Regions from separate parts of the Bacteroides clarus genome, predicted to be linked through region 1. Evidence: riboswitches for the same ligand, from Rfam matches in the RefSeq annotation. Region 1 holds a riboswitch; the other holds the start of a gene.
The links. Region 1 has a riboswitch for thiamine pyrophosphate ahead of thiS (sulfur carrier protein ThiS). Riboswitches for the same ligand answer to the same signal wherever they lie in the genome.
Positions count from the first base shown of each region.

Region 2: another riboswitch for thiamine pyrophosphate. It lies ahead of I2F54_RS15075 (TonB-dependent receptor); the one in region 1 lies ahead of thiS (sulfur carrier protein ThiS).

Region 1 covers NZ_JADNLF010000003.1:120,457-126,257, reverse strand. Annotated here, with positions in the region: gene thiC (phosphomethylpyrimidine synthase ThiC) at 1-506, opposite strand, end outside; gene I2F54_RS04595 (thiazole synthase) at 527-1,303, opposite strand; gene I2F54_RS04590 (thiamine phosphate synthase) at 1,311-1,958, opposite strand; gene thiS (sulfur carrier protein ThiS) at 1,963-2,160, opposite strand; TPP riboswitch at 2,227-2,317, opposite strand; gene fabD (ACP S-malonyltransferase) at 2,473-3,360, opposite strand; gene I2F54_RS04575 (NUDIX hydrolase) at 3,757-4,488, shown strand; gene I2F54_RS04570 (xylulokinase) at 4,527-5,801, shown strand, end outside.
Region 2 covers NZ_JADNLF010000016.1:72,101-77,901, forward strand. Annotated here, with positions in the region: gene I2F54_RS15060 (DMT family transporter) at 1-542, shown strand, start outside; gene I2F54_RS15065 (thiamine diphosphokinase) at 469-1,104, opposite strand; gene pnuC (nicotinamide riboside transporter PnuC) at 1,136-1,753, opposite strand; gene I2F54_RS15075 (TonB-dependent receptor) at 1,762-3,996, opposite strand; TPP riboswitch at 4,032-4,128, opposite strand; gene I2F54_RS15080 (mechanosensitive ion channel family protein) at 4,252-5,103, shown strand; gene I2F54_RS15085 (hypothetical protein) at 5,196-5,444, opposite strand; gene I2F54_RS15090 (hypothetical protein) at 5,576-5,801, shown strand, end outside.

The DNA.
Region 1 (5,801 bases):
TGGCGGACGAATTCGGGAGTGATATGCGTTTCTATTCCTAATTCGGCGCAATTCATGTTCTCGCGAATCGCCACATATTCCATTTCGGGAGTGATGATGCCTTGCTTGGCATAATACATCTGCGTGCAGCATTTGCCTTGTTTGGCGCGATAGGGTAATGAGATATGCTCAAAGCGCAGGTGGTCGAGCGACTTGTCGTCACGGCGCATACGGCCGTATTCCGAAGTAATTTCCGGCAACTGCTCCACATCGTCACGACGCAAAATCCAGGGCTCGCGCAGACGGGGCAATCCTTTTTTAAGGTCAATCTCTATATCGGGGTCGCTGAACGGACCGCTGGTGTCGTAAATGTAAATGTCCGGATTGGGAGTAATGACTTTTTCTTCTCCGACAAAAGTCGTACTGGGTACTTGCTCTACTTTGCGCATAGCCACGCGCAGTTCCGGATATATGTTTCCCGACAGGTATACCTTTTCCGAACGGGGAAATTTAATTCTTGGTTTCATAGCTTATTTAATAATGTGTTTTATTCATTGAGAAAGGCTGTAAGGGGAGAACTGGCCTCGGCCACAAAGTTATCGGCCTGCAATCCTAAACCGGCTTCATAAGCCATGCGTCCTGCTTCTACGGCTTGTTTGAAAGCCTCTGCCATGGCTACGGGATTGCCCGCTACGGCAATGGCCGTGTTGACCAGACAGGCGGAAGCGCCCATTTCCATTGCTTCGGCGGCATGGCTGGGAGCACCGATGCCGGCATCTACCACCACAGGTATGGTGGCCTGTTCGATGATAATCCGCAGGAAGTCGCGGGTCTGCAATCCTTTATTCGTACCGATAGGCGCACCCAGCGGCATGACGGTGGCGGCTCCGGCTTCTTCCAGACGTTTACAAAGCGTAGGGTCTGCCTGACAATAGGGAAGAACTATAAAGCCTAACTTTACCAGCTCTTCCGTAGCTTTCAGGGTTTCGGTGGAGTCGGGAAGAAGATAGCGCGGATCGGGGTGGATTTCCAGTTTCAGCCAGTTGGTTCCGAATGCTTCGCGTGCCATTTGCGCGGCAAATACGGCTTCTTCGGCGTTGCGCACGCCGGAAGTGTTGGGCAGAAGCTGGATATGGGGATGACGGATATGCTTCAGCATATCATCTTCTTTATTCTCCAGCTCTATACGTTTCATGGCCACCGTCACCATTTCCGTGCCGGATGCCAGAATGGACTGCTCCATGATTTCATTGGAATTGAACTTTCCCGTTCCCAAAAACAGGCGGGAGTTGAATTCACGTCCCGCAATGATTAATTTCTCCATATCTTATTTATTTGTTAGTTCGGTGATTGTCTGTTTGATTGATTGCCGTAAGTATTCTCCGCATTTCTTCCACCGGATTATCCGCCCGCAGCACGGTACCCGAAAGGGCAATGCCCGTAACTCCTGTCTGTATGACAGACGGAATATCTGCGAAGGTAATTCCGCCGATAGCGACGATAGGCAGGTTGATGTTCTCCGTGCGCATTTGACGGATAATCTCTTTATATCCTTCCAAACCCAGAATAGGACTGAGCTTTTGTTTGGTGGTGGTATATCTGAACGGTCCGCAGCCGATGTAATTTACTCCGTCGAGCCAATGCTTCTTTACATCTTCGTATGTGTTGGCCGTACCGCCTATGATATATTCGTCTCCGAGTATGCGCCGCGCTTCGGCAACGGGCATATCATTCTTGCCGAGATGTACGCCGTCAGCACGAATTTCCCTGACCAGTTCCACATGGTCGTCGATAATGAATATTGCGCCGCAATCATTGCATAATTTTCGTATTTCCGTCGCTATGGGCAGTATCTCCTCTTTTCCGGCATCTTTCATGCGCAGTTGTATCCATCGGCAACCGCCTTCCAAAGCCATACGGGCCGAGTCGAGGTAGGAATACTTTTCGGTGTAATGTGTAATGAACTGAAGTGATTTCATAGGCTTATCCGCCGCAGGCAGCTTTTATTATAACGATAGATATTCCTTCGGACAGAGCATAATCCGTCCATTCCGCACGTGGAACCATGCGGTTATCGACAGCAACGGCGACGCCTTGCGCCGGCAGGGAAAGTTCATTTGTCAGTTGTAAAAGGGTAACGGCCTCGGTTTCCACTTCTTTGTTGTTGATTAATACTTTCATGTTTTGTTTCTGTTAAGTAAAACAATGGAAGTAAATACAAAGAAGTACCGTTAAGGTAAGTTCCAAAAAGAAAAAATATCCAATTCCTACGGCAGTACTAACTGCATCAGGTTCGAGGGTATAATCTCAGCCCGTCGGGGCACCCCTTTGTCTTTACGGTGGCAAAGGTAAAGGAAAATAAAATATAAAAAACAAAAGGAGAGGATTTTTTATCAAAGGGAAGCAAAATGAATAAAAAAGATGGGGATGTGCCAATCGAAATTTTGACACATCCCCACCGGAAGTAACTCCAAAAGGAATTTTTTTTATGGATTATGCAATGCCATGAGCCGTTGCACTGGCATCAATCTTCTTGATAAGCCCTTGCAGAACTGCACCCGGACCGCATTCCGTAAAGTCGGTAGCACCGTCGGCAACCATATTCTTGACTGTTTGAGTCCAGCGTACGGAAGCTGTCAGCTGAGCCACAAGATTCTTCTTGATTTCAGCCGGATCCGTATGAGGAAGAGCGTCTACATTCTGATAGACAGGGCATTTCGGAGTATGGATTTCAGTAGCGTTGATAGCTGCTTCCAATTCGACCTTGGCAGGATTCATCAGCGGAGAGTGGAATGCACCGCCTACCTTTAAAGGCAAAGCGCGCTTCGCTCCGGCGGCTTTCATCAGTTCGCAAGCCTTGTTGATGCCTTCAATGGAACCTGAGATTACGATTTGTCCCGGACAGTTGTAATTGGCAGCCACGCAAACCTCGCCTTCCGCACTTACCTGTGCGCAGATTTCTTCCACTTTTTCGTCCGGCAAAGCAATGATGGCGGCCATAGTGGAAGGCTGCGCTTCACAAGCTTTCTGCATTGCCATGGCACGGGCATATACAAGTTTCAGACCGTCTTCAAAGCTCAACGCGCCGGCGGCAACCAATGCGGAGAACTCACCGAGTGAGTGACCGGCAGTCATTTCCGGTTTGAAATCATCGCCCATACAAAGCGCGGAAATTACCGAATGAAGGAATACGGCAGGTTGCGTTACTTTGGTTTGGCGCAAATCTTCGTCCGTGCCGTTGAACATAATATCTGTAATACGATATCCGAGGATATCGTTTGCTTTTTCAAAAAGTTCTTTGGCTAAAGCCGAATTTTCGTACAAGTCTTTACCCATTCCTACGAACTGAGCACCTTGACCTGGAAATACAAATGCTTTCATATTTACTTATTTTTAGTGTTTAATTAAAAAAGTGGTGCAAAGGTATAGGTTTTTCTGATAACCACCGCACAAATGAACGTTTTTTGTGCAATGCACTATTTTTACATGTGGTTAGAATACAATATGTACCACCTTCAAAGGACAGGCAGGCAAACGGTAAAATCCTTATAAATTAAGCAGTTTACAGTTATTGTATATCTTACAATTACTTATGCCGGGTATCCGCTTAAATTACATATTGTATTTTATACGATAACACAATAAGTTCATATTGTAAAATGTATGATATGTATTTACCTGTAAAATAATGCTTTATAACATCATTAAAATATTCTTTTTTCTTTATTGCAAATTAGAAAAACCTCATTATATTTGCAGCCGTTAAACATAAATATTATGCAAAACATGGAACATAACATGCCGTTGGCCAACAATCATATTTCCGTAGATTGTGTAGTGATCGGTTTTGACGGAGAGCAATTGAAAGTTCTGCTGATTAAACGGGCGGGAGAGGAAGAAGGTGAAATCTTTCATGACATGAAACTTCCCGGCAGTTTGATTTATATGGACGAGGATTTGGATGAAGCTGCCCAACGGGTACTGAACGAATTGACAGGTCTCAAAAATGTAAATCTGATGCAGTTCAAGGCATTCGGTTCCAAAAACCGCACCAAAGACCCTAAGGATGTACATTGGCTGGAACGGGCCATGCAGTCCAAAGTGGAGCGTATCGTAACCATCGCATACCTCTCGCTGGTAAAGATAGACCGTGCGCTGAATCGTGATTTGGACGATTATATGGCAAGTTGGGTGGCTTTGCCGGACATCAAAGCGCTGGCATTCGACCATAACCTTATCATCAAAGAGGCTATGACCTACATCCGCCAATATATAGAGTTTAATCCATCGTCATTGTTTGATTTGCTGCCGCGTAAATTTACGGCATCCCAGCTTCGCACCTTATACGAATTATTGTACGGCAAACAGATTGATGTGCGCAATTTCCATAAAAAGATAGCCCTCATGGAATATGTGGTTCCCTTGGAAGAAAAACAACAAGGCGTAGCCCACCGCGCTGCACGGTATTATCGGTTTGACAAAAAGATATATAATAAGGTGAGACGATGAAAGCATAAATCATAAATTAAAAATCATAAATCTTCATCATGTATTTATTAGGTTATGACATCGGCAGCTCGTCCGTAAAAGCGAGTTTGGTAAACGCAGAAAGTGGCAAATGTGTCTCTTCTGCATTCTTTCCGAAAACAGAGGCGGAAATTATCGCCGTAAAACCGGGTTGGGCGGAACAAAATCCGGAAAACTGGTGGGAAAACTTAAAATTGGCTACGCAAGCCGTATTGGCAGATTCCCGTGTGGATGCGGCAGATATCAAAGCAATCGGTATCTCTTACCAGATGCATGGGCTGGTGTGCGTTGACAAAGACCAACATGTATTGCGCCCGGCAATCATCTGGTGTGATTCAAGAGCAGTGCCTTACGGACAAAAAGCTTTTGAAACGTTGGGAGAGGAAGTGTGCCTTTCTCATCTGTTGAACTCTCCGGGTAACTTCACGGCATCCAAACTTGCCTGGATAAAGGAAAACGAGCCTTCTGTCTATGAGAAGATATACAAGATTATGCTGCCCGGCGATTACATTGCCATGAAGTTGAGCGGTACAATCTGCACTACCGTATCAGGCTTGTCGGAAGGTATGTTCTGGGATTTCAAGAACAACCGGGTAGCGGACTTCCTGATGAAATATTATGGTTTTGACCATTCGCTGATAGCCGATATCAAACCTACTTTTTCCGAACAAGGACGTGTAAATGCTACGGCTGCGCAAGAATTGGGTTTGAAAGAGGGTACGCCAATTACATACCGTGCCGGTGACCAGCCTAATAACGCATTGTCACTGAATGTATTCAATCCCGGTGAAATTGCATCTACCGCAGGAACATCCGGAGTAGTGTACGGTGTGAACAGTGAAGTGAATTATGACCCGAAATCACGTGTCAACACCTTTGCGCACGTCAATCACACCGCAGAACAAACCCGTTTGGGAGTCCTCTTGTGCATCAATGGTACGGGTATTCTCAACTCGTGGGTGAAACGCACCGTTGCTCCCGAAGGTATTTCTTACAACGACATGAATATTCTTGCGGCTCAAGCTCCCATCGGCAGTGCAGGTATCAGTATCCTGCCTTTTGGAAACGGTGCAGAGCGTATGCTGGAAAACAAGGAGATAGGTTGTTCCGTTCAGGGTGTCAACTTTAACCAGCATGGCAAGCAGCACATTATCCGTGCCGCACAGGAAGGAATCGTATTCTCCTTTAAATATGGTATCGATATTATGGAGCAAATGGGTATTCCGGTACAAAAAATCCATGCGGGCAAGGCCAATATGTTCCTCAGTCCGCTGTTCCGCGAAACACTGGCCGGC
Region 2 (5,801 bases), on a different contig from region 1:
GCGGTGCGATGCTGTGTATCCTGACGCAGGGCAGCGATGATTTGGCACACGATGCGTTCACCGGCAATCTGCTTTGTATGATTAGCTCGTTTGTTTTTGCGATTTACCTGATTGTGAGCAAGAAGTTGTTGGAGAAGGTAGGAGTAGTGACGATGATGAAATACATCTTTGGCGGTGCGGCTGTTTCCGGAATAATCGTTTCATCCGTGATGGGGTGGGATGCACCGATGTTTGCAGATGCCTGGAGAGGCGAGTGGCACTGGACGGCATGGGCGGTACTTGCATTTGTGCTTATTTTCCCTACTTATCTCAGCTATTTTCTGGTTCCTATCGGATTGAAGTACCTGAAGACTACCGTTGTCGCTATTTACAGTTATCTGATATTGGTAGTGACCACGGTTGTCTCCCTTGCTTTGGGACAAGACCGGTTCAGTTGGACGCAGGCCGTCGCCATTGCCATGATTTGTATCAGCGTGTACTTTGTGGAAGTGGCTGAGGGAAATTCAAAAAGACCAAATACTCCCCTTCAGCCTCAATCGTAAATTCTGTCCCGGTACATTCGTTGAGAGTGCCCTGCCACCAGTTGGTGAAGTCGCTGAGAGGATATACCAAACCAAGCCCATGCAGGTTGCGGGCATTGAAGTTGATGATGGATACTTGCTGCCCCGGCCGGCAGGCAAAGGTACGTGTGTCCCGGCAAGGGATAAAGACACCATGGTCTGTGTAGGTACGAACATCGGCTCCTGCACGCATATAGTCCATGAGCAGGCTGATGTTTCCCAAGGTGTGGTCTTCGCGTTTGCCGGTGGCGCCTACGATGGCTATCCGGCGTTTGCCCTGTGACAACAGATAGTTGACGGCTTTCGTCTGGTCGTTCGTATCTTGTTCGGAAATGCGGTGGAGCAGATATCCGTACTTCTTGCGATTCTCCTCGCTGATGGAGTCGCCGTCACCTATAATAAGATTGGGGATATGTCCGTTCCGGATATATTCGTCCGCGCCGCCGTCGCAGCAGATTACGTAGGGAGCGTCCGCCAATATTTGTAAAGGCGGGGCGGCGGCAGGGTATTCTCCGTTGGCTAAAATTACAGCATCCACTTTCATAGTCGATAATTGATAAATCGGAATTTATAAATCATAAATCAGCCTCTTGCTTCATCATCTTCTTCCATTTGAAGTAGCCAAAGATAGCGATTATTGTGTAAAGGCCGTATAGTGCGGCGGTAAAATCAAGTCCTTTATAGATGTACAGACCTGTGCTTACAGCGTCTACGCCTATCCATGCCCACCATTGCTCCACGTATTTGCGTGCCAGCATCCACATGCCGACAATGCTGAGCGCGGTGGTAAAGGAGTCAAGCCACGGAACATTGCTGTCTGTAAAGTTGATAAGTATCCAGGCAATGCCCGCAAGAGTGACGGCAAATACCGCAACGAGCGGTAGCAGATACCGCAGCGGCATGCGGGTGATGGGTAACTCCTGTTGCCGGTTTTCCGCTTCCGAGGCTTTTCTTTTCAGGATGGTACGCCGCAGGAATGCTCCGTACTTCCACATCGTCCAGCCGTATATGGCGGCTCCGAGATAGTAGATGTTGATGCCGAAATCCGCGTACAGACCCGCGTTGTAGTACACGAAGATGTAGATGGCAGGCATGATGATGCCCGCTATCCAAAGATAGATGCTTGCCCGATATTCCAGCCAGAGGTAGAGAAGTCCGACAAGTGTTCCGATAATTTCGAGTGTCTGCTCCATAATCAAGTTTAGAAACGCAAAGAGATATGTCCTAATACATTGGTACCGGCCTGCGCCGCATATCCTGCATAATTGTAGCGTACTTTCTGCCCGCCCTCGTAATAGAAACCGCTGCCTGCGTAGCCATTGTTTTCGTACTCTTCATTGAAGAGGTTGTAGACGGTACAGCCTATGGTTACCGACTTTATTTTGGGTAACGTAAACGTGTATGATAAGTTCAGGTTGCTGACGAAATAGGCATCCAGAATATGGTCTTTACAGTCCAGGTTGCTCATGTATTGCTTGCTGACGTATTGTGATTGCAAAGATGCTTCAAAGCCTTTGTAAGTATAGCCGAAGCGGTTGTTCAGCAGGAAGTCGGGAGAGAAGGCGATATGAGTGTCGCCCAGATAGGTGCTCCACTTTTCGCCCGCCGGGTCTTCGTTCTCGTAAAGGGTTTCGGTGAAGTTCTCTACGCGGTTACGGCTCAAAGTGGCGTTGATGTCCCATTGGAAGCCGCAAGGCAGCTTTAAGCCTGCCATCAGTTCGATACCCATGCGATAGCTGTCGGGCACATTGGCGGCTACGGCTTCACCGATTTCATTCAGTTCGCCGGTCAGCACCAACTGGTCTTTGTAATCCATGTAGTATAGGTTGGCACCGAATGTCAGCCATGAATCGGCAAAGGTGTAACCCAGCTCGTAGTCGAACAAACGCTCTGCTTTGGGATGCTCGGTGAACTTGCCGTCCGTATAGTTGTTGCGCGTCGGCTCTTTGTGGGCTACGCTGAACGAACCGTATATCCGGTTGTTACGGTTGAGCTGCCACGACAGTCCGGCTTTGGGATTGAAGAAGTCGAACTTCTCGTGAATGGCGAGTTGCTGCAAGCCGTCATTGGTAACGCTGTTCCACTTGTCGTTCTGTCCGTACATCTTATAAGAGATGTGGCGGTACTGCAAATCCGCATAGACATTGAGACCGTTGCACAACTCGTAGTCGGCTTTCAGGTAGAGGTTACCGTCATTCTTGGTGGCATTGTTGCGGTAGTAGTCTTTGTCGGGGTCGAGGTTGCCGATGTAGTTCTTCACCCACAACACTTTGCCGAAGTGGTCGCCGTCATAGCGGTTCAGCCCGCCGCCGAGGGATGCGTGAAGGCGGTCACCCTTATAATTAACGGAGAAGATACCGCCGCCGAAGCGGTTGTCCATTGCTTTTTTGCGGATAAGGTCGCTCTCGTTTACGGTTTCACCGTCGTGTTCGTACGGAAGCAGGCCGTATTCCACCAGCTCGCGCCCGTCTTTGTACTCTTGATAGTAGCCGTCTCCTTTGGTGTAGTGCAGACCTGCGTTTACATTCCAGGCGGAAGTGAAGTTGTGGTTGAAAAGCAGCTGATAATTCTTCTGTACGTAATTGTCAGTCTGGTCTTCGTAGAAGTGGTCTATGCCGTTGTCGTCGGTGTACATATACCCGCAGGAGTTGTAGCGGCGGCCGTATTTTTCCATTTCTTTTTTGCTGGCGTAATTCCAGGCATGGTAAGTGCGTTCTTTACCGCCGAACGTTATCAGTTTGACGGAGGTGTTGTCGTTGTAATACCCACCTTGCAGGTAGTAAGAGTTCAGCCCGACCGATGCGCGGTCGATGTATCCGTCCGAACTGATATTGGACAGGCGGGCGTCGAAAGACCAATGCTCGTTGATAAGTCCCGTACCCGCTTTTACCGTTTCTTTGTGCGTATTGAACGAGCCGTACGAACCGTTCAGCTCGGCATACGGTTTCAGCGAGAAGTCTCCGGTCTGCATGTTGATGCTGGCTCCGAAAGCTCCTGCGCCATTGGTGGAAGTTCCTGCACCGCGTTGTATCTGCATGTCTTTGACGGACGATGCGAAGTCGGGCAGGTTCACCCAGAATACATTATGGCTTTCGGCATCGTTGATGGGAATGCCGTTGGCGGTGACGTTAATGCGGGTTCCGTCTGTGCCGCGAACTCTTAACGTAGTGTAGCCGATACCCGCTCCGGCATCGCTGGTGGTGATGGCGGAAGGTGTCATGCTCAACAGATACGGCAAGTCCTGACCGAAGTTCTGCTTTTTAAGTTGTTCTTTGTTGATGTTGGTAAACGCCACCGGAGTGGTTCCTGTGGCACGTGTGGAGATAATCTCTACCTCCTGCAAGTCTATCACTCGCAGACTGTCTTTTTCCTTTGTCTGTGCACAGACATTCAGCGCTGCCATAAACAGACATGCCGCCATTGCATACTTTCTCATTTGCAATTTAAACTATTAAAGATGAATACAGAAAAGGGGAACTTTTCTTCTTTTCCCTCCGCCGGCACTACCCGGATCAGGTCAATGGGTATGTTCTCAGCCCGTCATATTAGGGCACCCCTTAGTTGAAATCGGGTGCAAAAGTATCTCTTTTGGCCGAAAGGTACAAATAATGTGAACGGAAAATAGATTTATTTGTTAATTTTGCATTCAGTAATTTATAAACTATAAATCATTATGTTATCATCTTTATTAATGGCGGTGTTTGCCGTCCAGGCTTCTGAAGAGGGCTTCAGCAAACTTCAGATTTTTATGCAGCAACTGATAGACTGGGGAGTGGGAGCCGGCGGCCGTATCATAGGGGCGGCTATCATCTTTGTGGTGGGACGTTTCCTTATTTCTTTCATCAAAAAGCTGGTGTCCAAACTTCTTGTGAAGCGGAATATCGATGCAAGTATTCAGAGCTTCGTCAAGAGCCTTGTGAACATACTGTTGACAATTCTGCTGATTATAGCCGTTATCGGTAAGTTGGGGGTCGAGACGACTTCGTTTGCCGCTTTGCTGGCGTCTGCCGGTGTGGCGATAGGTATGGCGCTGTCCGGTAATCTGCAGAATTTTGCCGGCGGACTTATCGTTTTGTTATTCCGTCCGTTCAAGGTGGGCGACTGGATTGAAAGTCAGGGTGTATCCGGTACGGTGCGCGAAATCCAGATATTCCATACTATCCTTACTACGTCCGACAATAAGGTGATTTATATTCCCAACGGCGCTTTAAGCAGTGGAACCGTGACTAATTACAGTCGGGAAGACACCCGTCGCGTGGAATGGATTATCGGTGTGGAGTACGGCGAGAATTACGACAAGGTGGAAAGTACCGTGCGCCGTGTACTTGCGGCAGACAGCCGCGTATTGGATACTCCGGAACCTTTTGTGGCCCTGCATGCTTTGGATGCCAGCAGCGTGAACCTCGTTATCCGTGTTTGGGTGAAGAGCAGTGATTACTGGGGAGTTTATTTTGATATGAACAAGACCATTTATACTGTATTCAACGAAGAAGGAATCGGTTTCCCGTTCCCGCAGTTGACGGTACATCAGGCAAAGGATTGATAAAGAATCCGAATACGGAAGAAATATGATACAAAAAGGAAGCTGCATTTTTTGATGCAGCTTCCTTTTTGTATCGATGTACATACATTGTTTTACATTTCGTATACTCCAAGTTCTTCTTCCACTTCTTCGCAAATATTTTGCTCAAGATGGAGCAAACGGTTTATTTCCCTTCGTTTGTCCAAGTCGGTGAAATAGCTCTCTACTACTGCATACAGATTGAATCCTGTTGTGGACCCTGCGGCCAGCTCCAATGACTCAACCAGCTGCTCTACTGCCCGGTGAATGCGTTTCTTGTCAATGAAATGCAATTCATTACTATGAATCAAGTTTTTTTCCATGATGGTTGCTTCTTTAAGTTAGTATGGTTATAACGTTCCGTCGGGTAAGTTAGTTCATGCGGAATGCGGTACGGGAGAATTTGTTATGTCGCTTTTATTTTTATATTTGCAGGAAAATACAAATTGAAGCGATGGGAACTCTGTTTATTAAAATATTACGCATTTTTGTTGTCTTGGTTGTGTTGTTTTCGGGCGCTATGGGATATGTGATTTCCGAGAAAACGTTGGCAGCCTGGTGGATACCCGTTGGCGTAGCATTGGCGGCGGGCATGCTGACGCTTCCTCTCTACCGGAAATGGATATGGCTGACGACCATGGAGAACAGAATTGTGAATGTGCTCTGCCATTTGGTGTGCG